One region of the Solibacillus isronensis genome, then DNA from elsewhere that is predicted to be linked to it. Evidence: riboswitches for the same ligand, from Rfam matches in the RefSeq annotation. Region 1 holds a riboswitch; the other holds the start of a gene.
The links. A riboswitch is a leader RNA that binds a small molecule or an ion and turns the genes downstream of it on or off. The one in region 1 is predicted to bind thiamine pyrophosphate.
Positions count from the first base shown of each region.

Region 2: another riboswitch for thiamine pyrophosphate. It lies ahead of thiW (energy coupling factor transporter S component ThiW); the one in region 1 lies ahead of tenA (thiaminase II).

Region 1 covers NZ_JAMBOC010000001.1:234,929-241,041, reverse strand. Annotated here, with positions in the region: gene M3166_RS01155 (bifunctional 2',3'-cyclic-nucleotide 2'-phosphodiesterase/3'-nucleotidase) at 1-104, opposite strand, end outside; gene thiE (thiamine phosphate synthase) at 230-847, opposite strand; gene thiD (bifunctional hydroxymethylpyrimidine kinase/phosphomethylpyrimidine kinase) at 831-1,643, opposite strand; gene thiM (hydroxyethylthiazole kinase) at 1,640-2,383, opposite strand; gene tenA (thiaminase II) at 2,361-3,053, opposite strand; TPP riboswitch at 3,129-3,227, opposite strand; TPP riboswitch at 3,294-3,392, opposite strand; gene M3166_RS01130 (NAD(P)H-dependent flavin oxidoreductase) at 3,530-4,510, opposite strand; gene M3166_RS01125 (glycoside hydrolase family 18 protein) at 4,632-5,888, opposite strand; gene M3166_RS01120 (cell wall hydrolase) at 6,094-6,113, shown strand, end outside.
Region 2 covers NZ_JAMBOC010000002.1:149,897-156,009, forward strand. Annotated here, with positions in the region: gene M3166_RS19580 (alanine:cation symporter family protein) at 88-507, shown strand; gene M3166_RS19585 (alanine:cation symporter family protein) at 501-1,037, shown strand; gene M3166_RS12480 (3'-5' exonuclease) at 1,151-1,906, shown strand; gene M3166_RS12485 (nucleotidyltransferase) at 2,208-3,008, shown strand; gene M3166_RS12490 (cupin domain-containing protein) at 3,087-3,659, shown strand; TPP riboswitch at 3,769-3,857, shown strand; gene thiW (energy coupling factor transporter S component ThiW) at 3,945-4,451, shown strand; gene M3166_RS12500 (VOC family protein) at 4,551-4,946, opposite strand; gene M3166_RS12505 (SRPBCC family protein) at 5,232-5,729, opposite strand; gene M3166_RS12510 (S-ribosylhomocysteine lyase) at 5,851-6,113, opposite strand, start outside.

The DNA.
Region 1 (6,113 bases):
CGCGTCATATCTTCATTTGTAGAGACTGGTGCCGCTGAAACTGCTGACATGCCACTTGCTAAAAGGGTTAGCGTTAAGGCTGAAGCAGATAGTTTTTTCAACATTTCTTTCACTCCCATATTCTGTAGTGTATAACAGAACTATCATACTAAATTGCCAGAATAGTAGAAAAGAGTAATTTGGTACAGGTTATTACAATCAAAATAGTACTTATATGACAGAATTTAACTTATAGTGAATTTACAGCCTCTTTTATATTATCGCTATGACTGATTGCCGAAATAACGGCGACTCCATTTACTCCGGTTTGTCTTACAATGAAACTATTTTCAACAGAGATTCCGCCAATTGCTACAATAGGGAATTGAGTGTACTGAGAATTCGCTTCTTCCAGTAACGTCAGCCCTACTGGTGCTCTCGCATCATCTTTTGTGGAAGTTTCATAAATTGGACCAATTCCCGCATAATCCGCCCCATTTGCAATGGCCATTTCGAGTTGCTCCATCGTATGAACCGATACACCGATGATTTTATTTTTTGCAAGGAATCTAAATTGTTCAATACCGGTGTCTTCCTGCCCTACATGAATACCATCTGCATTTAATGTTAGTGCAAGCTCGACATCATCATTAATAATAAACGGCACTTTATATGTTTGGCACAGCTTTTGGCATTGACGGGCAAACTCTGCATACGCATCGCCTTTTAATGCATTTTTTCCTTTTTCTCGCAGTTGGAACATCGTAATACCTGCCTGTAAAGCTTCTTCCAAAACAAGCAATGGTTCGCGTTTACAATTGGCCGTTCCCATCACAAAATATTTATTCAAATCAAAAGACATGGACATCGCACATCCCCCGCTGTTCATGATAGGCGAAATGATTTGTCGGACCAAACCCATGACCAATATTAAGCGGATGACGGATTGCAAGCTGCACATATTTTTTTGCTTCTATTATGGCTGCCTCTATCGATCTGCCTTTTGCCATTTCCGCGGTAATCGCTGCAGAAAATGTACATCCTGTACCGTGAGTATGTTTCGTATCCACCCGCTCGGTTTTCATTTTAAATGGTTGCACCCCGCGAATGAAAACCGTATCTGTCGCATGCTTACTGTTTAAGTGACCACCCTTAATGACTACACATTCCAGCCCCAGACTTAATAAATCATGCGCCGCTAAATTGATATCTTTTTCATTTTGTATTGTATAACCAGTCAGGATTTCCGCTTCCGGAATGTTCGGGGTACAAACGGTTGCGAGCGGCAATAACTTTTCTTTAAGAGCTGTTGTTGCCTGCTGCTCTAGCAAACTGGCACCGCCTTTTGCAATCATGACCGGATCAACGATAAGCGGAATATCCGTATTTTTTAGTAAAGTCACAATGGCTTCGATAATTTCAGCACTAAACAGCATCCCTGTCTTAATTGCCTTTACGTCGAAATCTTGAAGTACTGCCTTTAGCTGAGCTTGAACGAAATCAGCCGTTGTCGGAAAAATTCCATGCACTCCTTCAGTATTTTGTGCGGTTAATGCGGTGATTACTGATGTACCGAATACACGGAGTTCCTGAAACGTTTTTAAATCGGCTTGAATCCCGGCACCGCCACCGCTATCCGATCCTGCTATCGTACATGTAATCATTTTCGTCCCTCCGCTAAATTCTCTAGTTGATTCAAGAAATTTGTGTGGAAATTTCCTATAGCTGCAACAGAATTGGCACTTACCTGTTTATATTCATTCAGTAGCGTTAGTAAGTCATCAAACGGTTCTTTACTGTTTGCAAGCACCGCTGCACAAAAGGCACTAAGCAAGCAGCCACTCCCCGTCATTTTTGTCACCTTTTCATGACCACCCTCTACAAATTCCACTCTTATCCCATCAGTAATAACATCTTGTTCTCCTGTTACGATCACAATACATTGATAGTTATTAGCCAACTTTTTGGCAGTCACTGCAACATCGATATCTCCTTTGCCACTATCCACACCTTTAGACGCCCAATTTACTCCCGCCAGAGCCGCCATTTCTCCAATATTGCAACGGATTACATTAATCTTTAAAAGGTCGAGCAATTGTTGTGCTGTCTCCGCTCGAAACTTCGTTGCCCCTACACCTACTGGATCAAAAACAAGCGGAGTATTATGCATGTTTGCGCTAAGTCCTGCTTTCTTCATCGACTCTATTGTCCGTTCATTCAAAGTGCCCATATTTAAAAGCAAAGCATTGGCCTGGGCAGCCATTTCCCCCACTTCTTCTATTGCATCCGCCATTACTGGTGAAGCACCCACCGCCAGCAAACCATTCGCTGTAAAGTTTGCGACGACATAATTTGTAATGCAATGTACTAACGGTTGATTTTTATGAATTACTTGCAGACTCATTTATATACACCCCTTGTTCCCAGCTTTGCTTTGTCCAAGGCATCTCCCAGAACATCCATTCGTAATAACAGCTTTTCTTAAAATGCTCCTGCAATACTTTTAGCTTTGCAGGTTGTTCTTCCGCATATCGATCCAGCATCGATTTTTGTACTTCAATATTTTGAAGCATCTCCTCGGAAGCATATAATGCAATCCACTGTTCATAAAGAGGGACATTCGGGCATGCATCTTTTAACCTTTGCCCAATCTCCTGATACAGCCATGGGCATGGCAGGATTGCCGCAAATGCTTCTGCTACATCTCCGTTATGCACTGCATTATACATATGGCTTACATAGTTATAGGCTGCTGGAGCCGGTTCGAATTGTTCCAAATCATCCGCTGTCACACCTAATTCTTTAAACGTTGTACGGTGTAACTCCAGCTCTGCGTCATGAATAAATTTTGCTGTTTGCAGAAAATATTGAACATCGTCATCCGTAGTCGCTTTTGCAGCTGCAAGAGCAAGAACTTTCGTATAATGTTTTAAATAATATGCATCCTGCAGCATATAAAACTTAAACTTTTCAAGCGGTAAACTCCCATCTGCAATCCCTTGTACAAAAGGATGATAGAAGCTAGCCTCCCAATAAAAATCCGTTTCTTTCCTTACCTTTTCACAAAATCCCATTGTTACTCCTCCTTTTTGTTGGCGGAAGCACAAAAAAGACGCCTCAATATAGAGAGACGTCCCCAAAAAGTGTACGTACCACTTTTCATTGCTCCCTACGTCCGTATTAACGGCCAGGTTCCAAGGGTCAGGTTTTAACCTTCTCAACACTGCTGTGTCCCCCCGCAAATCAAATGCTTGTGTATTTGCAAAAGAAAGACTCCACGTAAAAGATACGCGGAGCCAAAGTAAGTACATATGTATAGCGTGTACTTTGCTCCCTACGTCCGTATTAACGGCCAGGTTCTAAGGGTCAGGTTTTAACCTTCTCAACACTGATGTGTCCCCCCGCAAATGCATTTAATTACCCCGAGTGTAACAAATTAATTCGAACCGGGCAAGTGAATTCACAAAATTACGAAATTAATAGTTCAATAACAAATTCACAAAATAGCGCATCGTTAGTAGAAATTTTGTTACTAATGATGCGCTGACATCTATTGTAAATGGGTTACTGCAGATCTTTTACCAGTCAGTTCCTGATAAGCCTGAGCATATTCCTCGGCCAGTTTATCGACATATTGTTTTGTGGAAGTAATCTCTTTAATCGCGCCAATTCCTTGCCCGCTGCCCCAAATATCTTTCCAGGCTTTTGCGGTATTATCATTAAAGTTCATTGCTGAAGGATTACTTTCTTTTAAATTACTCGGGTCCATCCCCGCGTTCATGATAGAACCTTTCAAATAATTCCCGTGGATTCCTGTAAATAAATTGCTGTATACAATATCTTCTGCAGTACTATCAACAATCATCTGTTTATATTCTTGACGAGCAAACGCTTCTTCGGTCGCGATGAATGGTGAACCGATATAGCCAAAATCAGCCCCCATCGCCTGTGCAGCCAATACCGAATGTCCTCGTGCGATTGATCCTGATAAAGCTAATGGACCGTCAAACCATTCACGGATTTCCTGTACGAGCGCAAATGGGCTTTGCTGACCTGCATGGCCACCTGCACCTGTTGCTACAGCAATGATGCCGTCTGCACCTTTTTGAATCGCTTTTTTTGCAAAATGATTGTTAATGACATCATGGAAAACGATGCCTCCATAACTATGAGCTGCCTCAAATACTTCTTCACGTGCCCCAAGTGAAGTAATAATAATCGGAACTTTATATTTCACACAGAGCTCCATATCCTGTTCCAGACGTTCATTTGTTTTATGAACAATCTGATTAATGGCAAATGGCGCAGCCGGCTGATCCGGATTTTTGGCATTATAGCTGGCCAACTCCTCTGTAATTTCAGCTAACCATTCATCCAACTGGCTTGCCGGTCTTGCATTTAACGCAGGCATTGACCCGACTATTCCTGCCTTACATTGTTCAATGACCAATTTCGGATTGCTAATAATAAACAATGGTGCCCCGATTACTGGGATACGTAAGTTTTGTAAAATTTCCGGAATATTCCCCATCTATAATCCCCCTTTTATTCAGCTACTACTAATACTTCATCAGCTTCAATAAAATCTCCTTCTTAATTTAGATGACAATCAAAAAGTCAGATGTTTTTTCATCTGACTTTCTTTCCTTTTGCTATTTCTTCACTACATTAAAATTAGCCCCGATGAGCTGCCAATTTTGCGGGAATGGCAGACCGAGCTTCCAATAGCCGACTCCGCGCAAATTTAATCGCTTTACTAAATCGAACTTCGCCTGAATCGAACGCGCATCTTCAAACCAGACAATATGTGAACGCCCTTGCTCATCATAATAGTTAAAGTAGGGTGCCTGTGCTGTATAGTCAAATTGGATTGCTGCGTTGTAGCGTTTGGCCACTTCAATTGCACGTTGCGGGCTTATCGCTTCTGCGTAATCTCCTCCTTGTACAAAAGGTAATGTCCAATCGTAACCATACAAATTTTGCCCAAGTAAAATTTTATTTGCAGGAATTTCTGTTAATGCATATTGTACTACTTGTTCGACTTGAGGCAGCGGAGAAACGGCCATTGGAGGTCCAGCAGAATAGCCCCACTCATATGTCATCAACATAACAAAATCCACTATTTCGCCGTGCGCCTTATAGTCATGGCCCATAAACCATTCCCCTGGCTGATCGGCTCTCGTTTTTGGAGCCAATGCGGTAGAAACGGTATATCCTTCCGCATGCATACGCTCGACAGCTCTTCGGAGGAAATTATTATAAGCTTCCCGCTGATCGCGTGCAATCCGTTCAAAATCAAAATGAATATCCAAAATATTTCCGATACGCTTTGCTTCAGCAATGATATTGTCCAGCAGTAAATTTTGAACAGCAACACTTTGGAAAATATCACGTGCTAGCTCAGCACTAAACTGATAATCCTCGAGATTAGTGATTGCCATTGCTATTCCTGTATTATTTTGTTCAGCAATTTCCGGTAATGGGTTAATTGTAGGCGCTTTTAATGAACCATCCCGTCTTGCTTCAAAACTGAAAATAGCTAAATACGTTAAATAAGGACTTGCCTCCCGAACTTGGTCGAGCAGCGTATCACTTATTTCATCGCCTCTTGGTTCTACATATGCCAAAATTTCTGCGGACCTTTTAGTTGGTTCCGGTATATACAATGAGGTGCCAATCATCAGCAACGCATCTGGATTCAAGCCATTTGCTTGTGCGAGCGTTAAATAATTCACCTGAAAACGTTGACCAATTGACCATAAACTATCCCCTGGCTGTACAATATAATACTGCCCTTTCAATGGAACGACCAATGCTTGCCCGACCACTAACCGGGCCGGCTCCGGAATTTGGTTGGCTTCCACTAAACTCTGCACCGTTGTTCCATAAGCCTGTGCGATTGCCCACAATGATTCTCCCGGTTGTACTACATGAATTTGAATTGTCCGTCCTCCTTTTCCTATGTACTAATTTATGAACTATATACCGTATTAATGCGGAAAGATAGGTTAGAAATATATAAGTAACCATGACAAAAAACAATATTATACATTTTCATTCATTCATATGCGCAACCAGGTTAACTGTTTCATACTATAGTTGTGAGGTGAAAAAATGCCAAGAGTAAAATACCG
Region 2 (6,113 bases), on a different contig from region 1:
TTTTCTGTTAACAGAAAAAAGCTCTACATAAAAAATTTGCTGTGCAGTTTTACTTAGAAAATGAAATAAAAAGGACGTGGTACATGAATGTTGGAAATCGTGAATTTTTTGAATAAGTATGTTTGGAGTAATGCGTTAGTATTTTTATTTTTGGCGGTCGGTCTCATTTTTACGTTGAGAACTCGATTTGTTCAAGTAAGACGCTTTAAAGATATGATCACATTGCTGTTTGAGAAAAATAATGATAATGCAGGAATTTCCTCTTTCAAGGCATTGGCGATGTCATTGGGCAGTCGTATCGGTACAGGTAATATTGTCGGTGTTGCAGCAGCCATCAGCCTTGGTGGTCCTGGTGCAGTTTTCTGGATGTGGGTTATGGGATTTTTAGGTGCAGCCACTTCATTTATTGAAATTACCCTTTCTCAAATTTTCAAAAGTAAAATCGAAGGTGAATACCGCGGCGGAACACCGTTTTATATTTACAAAGGCTTGAATTTAAAATGGTAACACAGTCGGCAATGAGTACACTGATCTCTCCGACATTCGGTCAGTACTTTATGACAATTTCATTATTCCTGTTCTGTTTTACTACGTTAATTACGTACTTCTACAAAATGGATACGAACATTGCCTTCATTAAAGAAATGCTGAATATCGGCAAAGCAGGCAAAATCATTACGCATGCTGCCCGCCTCGGACTTTTAGGCATGGTTATTTTCGGCGCAGTGAATTCGGCTACCCTTATTTGGGCGATTACTGATTTAGGAGTAGGTTTGCTCGGCTGGGTGAACGTCATTACGATCGTGCTGCTTTCGAAAACCGCTTTAACCGCACTGAAAGATTACGATACGCAAAAACGTTTGGGGCTTAACCCAACGTTCAATCCGTTAGTGTTAGGGATTAAAAACGCGGATTTCTGGGAAGACCTCGAAGCAAGATCTTCAATACCAAATACCGTTCCTTCAAAAGGAAAAACGGTCGTTGCGAAGAAAGTCCAAGAGCGTCTGCAACCAGTGCCGAATCCGTTTTCTAAATAAGTGATAGGCTGACCATTGCTCGTTGTTTCGGTTGTGGTCAGCTTTTTTATTTATTATTTACTTCATATATGGTTCAATTATAGAACAAACGTTCCAATTAAGAGGTGAAGTTTATGAACATCGAACGGCTGCATATCCGCATCCTGATTACGTGCTCGATTGTGGGCTTTGCCAAACGTGAAGCATTGGCCGCAAGCTATCCGACAGAGGCAATTGATGAACTGGAACAGCACGGCTATATTGCCCGGACGCGCTATGGCCATTATTACAATACGAAGCTTGCCGCGCAGTATTTAAGAAAGTTTATTACAACGTATAGCCCGCGCTTGAAGGTTGCGGAAATGGTGGAACTGTTGGAGCATGCACCCGAATATATCGTCGTCGATATTGAAACGACGGGTGGCTCTGCTGCTAGAGGTGATAAAATCGTGGAAATAGCTGCGCTAAAAATACGTGACGGAGAAACGGTGGACCTTTTTCACCGCTTTGTGAATCCGGAAAAACTGATTAAAAATTCGCATATTCACGGGATTACTAATGAACGGGTGAAAGGTGAGCAAACGATCTCCCCTGTCATTCACGCCTTTAAAGATTTTTTAGGTGATTTGCCGATTGTCAGTCACCATATCGGGTTTGACTGGTACAGCTTCCTCGCACTCGAGTTTTTCCGAAATGGCATTCGTCCAACGAATCCGGCAGCCTGTACGGTAATGCTTGCGCGCAAATATTTGGACAGTCCGAGAAATAATTTAAATGTTATTGCCGAAACGTATAACATCCCGCTTCTTAACCATCATACAGCCGATGCGGATGCGATTTGTGCCAATGAAATACTGCAGCTTATTTTGAAAAAAGCGACTGCACAGTAGGAGACGGTTCTATCGGTTCTATTTGTGCGATCGCTTTTTTGTTTTGTGATTTTATTAGAATAGTTAGGGCGGTTATTAGAAAATGTCGGCGGGGTATAAGAATATCGGTGTCCTTTAATTGAAGATGTCGGCTGTTTATTAGAACAACCCACTGATTTATTGGCATCGCACTTTTATTGGAACATTTTTTTGTTTATTAGAACGATGCAGGTCGTTATTAGAAGCGTTTGCATGCCTCCTTTTTCGTTTTGAAACTATTTCCAGCTTATCGACGTAGAATAGAACAATTGGAGGTGTACGGATGAGAAACTTATCTTCGTATATAATGCTTACCGGGATATTGATCACTGCCTTAAGCGGGAACTGGATTATTCTTAATTATGATAGCATCACAATTTATCCGAGAGCTTCTTATCTTTCTTTCGGAATCGGGTTGGTACTGGTAGGATGCAATTTTGTAATGAATCAATTCTTCAGTTACCGGGAACCGGAAGAAGGACATACAAAAGATAAACGGCATGCTCTAAACGAATGGCTTACTGCTAATCAGCCAGTTAATAAATGGTTGAGTGGACTTGTTATTCTACCGCTTGTGATCGCACCGTTTTATAGCTGGACGCTGTTTTTTACGATGCTGGAATGGTATTTATTTTCGGGGCTTGTAATAGCCGGTATTATTTACATGCTGAAAGGTGACAGAGTAGAAGACAATAAGGACTGGGAGTATAAAGGGAAGACAAAAATGATGCTTGATCTGATCGATTACCGCAAACATCCCTTTAATATTTCGCTTATTATCTACATCCTGGTCATTGTCAGTTTTGTGTTAAGCAAGAGGTTGGATATTCCGCTCTATATGGAAACAGGGGGCAACTCGCGCTACGTTACTTCTTTGCCAACAATTTCATTTTTAATGTCTTCCTTAATGGTCGTGAGTACGTTTATTTATATTATCAGTCATGGGAATTTCTTTGGTTTTCGTAAAGCTGAGTTAAGTTATGAAAGAGTCATGTTCGTCCACTTTACAGAAATTATTGTATGTGGTGCTACCCTGTTTATTTTAATTTTCACATTAATCAATGCGTTGTATGTGTATTTTTAAATGGATGGCTACTAACGACATAGGCACACACTGGTAAATTATTGCATATTTTAACTACAATAAAAAAGAGGTGAACTATTGAATCCGAATCAAGATTATACATCAGTGCAACCCCAGTTTACATTCGACCTTAATAAAAACCCGTTGTTCGTTAAAGACCAGCAAAATTTTATTAATGTAATGGGCGTCAACCAGTTAAATACACTGGATAATATATCGCTGCTTGATATTTATTTGAGTGCCAATAATGTGATTGAACCGCACTACCACCAAAATGCGGCGGAACTTGTTTACTGTATTGCGGGGAGTGCGATTGTTTCGATTTTGAATCCGTTTACGAAACAGCTGATGCATTTTCCGATTACCCCCGGTCAAGTAGCGAACGTTCCTCAAGGGTGGTGGCATTACGAAGTCGCTACGCAAAACAACACGCATCTGCTTGCCATTTTTAATGCTCCGACACCGGAAGTCATTTTAGGTTCCGACCTCCTTAAGCTGACACCAGCAAATATTATGGCCCATACGTATGGCATGAACGAAAATTTATGGCAGCAGGCAATTGCTCCTGTCAGACCGAATACTTTCATCGGTCCGCCAAACCCTTGGCAACATGCCCAACCCGGTAATTATGGCGGCGGGTATGAGCAGTAGTTTTTCTCGGTCAAAGGAATCAAATTTAGAAAATGCATTTGCATAATGAAACGGCCGTGTTATGATAATTGTGAAATTAACCTAATATTGGAAGCAGATGATCTGCTCATAAAACTACTAGGGGCGCCTTTTGGCTGAGAAGTACCCTTTGCACCTGATCTAGGTAATACTAGCGTAGGAAAGTAGTGTCGATCCCCTATTTTTATTTTTGTATAGGCTACGATACCACTTTCTTAATTGAAAGTGGTTTTTTTGTTGCAAAAATTATTATAAAGGATGGTAGAAATGAATAAAACGAGAAAACTTACATATTCCGCGATTATCGCAGCGATTACGACGATTCTCAGCAGTTTGGTGTATATCCCATTAGGTTTTGCAAAAATTTTTCCGATTCAGCACTTTGCCAATGTCGTATCGGCGGTACTGCTCGGTCCATGGTATGCGGTATTACAGGCGTTTCTTACATCGACGTTAAGAAATTTGATGGGGACAGGCAGTATCTTTGCCTATCCGGGGAGTATGATTGGCGCACTTCTCGCTGCATTTTTGTTTGCGAAAACGAAGAAGTTGGCGTTTGCAGCTGTAGGTGAAGTGATTGGGACAGGGTTGCTCGGTGCGATGGCTACTTATCCGATTGCGATTTTATTTTTAGGTCAGGAAGCGGCACTGTTCGGTTTTGTCCCGGCATTTATGATGAGTTCGTTTGCGGGTGCGCTTTTAGGCTATGGCTTGCTGAAGATTATGGTGAGAAACAGGGCGTTTGGCGGGATGCTTTATCAGAATGCCGGTTGAGTAGCTGGCGTTGAACGCAAGGGATTTATTATTAGAAGACTTTAAAATATATTAGAAAATGAAGCGCCGGGTATCGACTCATGACACCCGGTACATTTATTAAGCTAAATTGATTTGCCATGACACGCCGTAACGGTCATTTAACCAGCCGAATTTCTTACTGAAACCGTAATCACCGATTGGCATTAGTGGATGGCCGCCTTCAAGCAGTTTTTCATAAAGATGATTGATTTCTTCTTCTGTATCACATGTAATAAAAATAGAAAATGACGGTGTGAAGTCAAACTCATGTTTTAAATTGCTGTCAATGCACATAAATTCCTGACCTTTTATCGAAAAAGTTGCTTGCATAACTTTCCCTTCATCTCCGCCTTCATTTGCTCCATAGCGGACAATACTCGTAATTTCTGCGTCCTCGATAACGGATGTGTAGAAGTTCATTGCTTCTTCTGCAACGCCGCCTTGAAACATTAAAAATGGTTTTGCGCTTTTCATTGTACCCTTCCCCTTCTGAATTCAAATTTACACCACTTCAATTTAGCCTATTTTACCATTTTTCGCGAACTTTTCTCCCTATAAGTTAGAGGCATCTCCTAACTAGACGGTGCCTTTGATTTAATATTTAAATTTCGCGATGAGCTGTTGTTCCGAAGATGCGGCTACTTCTTCTGGAACCGTATAAAGATATAGTAGAACAATTCAACCTTTTATTAGAAAATCTTCCCCGAATATTCAATCACCGGATGGTCATAACCCCCACCTTGTGTTTCATTATACGTCCTAACCTTGATAGCTCACTTTTCCGGTCTCAACTAATTCCTTCAGACCCATGAACATTAAATTCCAGCCATGTTCTGTGCCATCTCGCATTTCATCTAGAGCTTTTACGATGTCTGCATCTGTCCATTGCTCTTCATTTTCAACATGCATCAGTTGGGTGAACGTCATTTCACTGCCTTGTCCCAACTCTTTCAGCTCCACTGTGATTGTATCTTCCAGTTCGCTGAATTGCGGCATTTTAAAAGTGAACACGATTTTTTCAGGCGAATTGATTTCAACATACTTCCCGATCGCCCGGTAGTCTACACCTTGCCGGTGGTCTACAATTTCCCAACTGCCCCCTACTTTTGGGTCATTTTGTGCAACCTTGTTCGTCCCTTCCAATGTAAAGAACCACTTTTTCATCATTACAGGATTCAACCATGCGTCAAACACTTTTTCAGGCTTTACATTAAATTCTCTTTTCATTGTTAATGTAGTCGTTGAGGTATTGTTCATTCAAATTCTCCTTTTAGTTACTTTAGTTTATTAATAACCTATTCACAGGAACTTTTAAAACAATTGCTCCAATAAAAAAGTCTCCTGCGAGATTATTCTCACAGAAGACTTGCTTCATCAATTATTCTCCGAAAACGATATGCCACTCGGCGCGGCCTGCTAAAAATTCCTCAGCTAATGCTTTTGCGCCTTCTAAACTATGGCTTGCCGCCCAGCCGCATTGCACTTCATTACATGCTGGAACAGCCTCTGCCTTTAGCACATCTTGCAGCGTATTTTCAATAATCGTTAATACGCCGTCATAGTCATTGTAGTTCAGTAATGCCAAGTAGAAGCCTGTTTGGCAGCCCATTGGCGATAAATCAACGACATCTTCGCTATGAT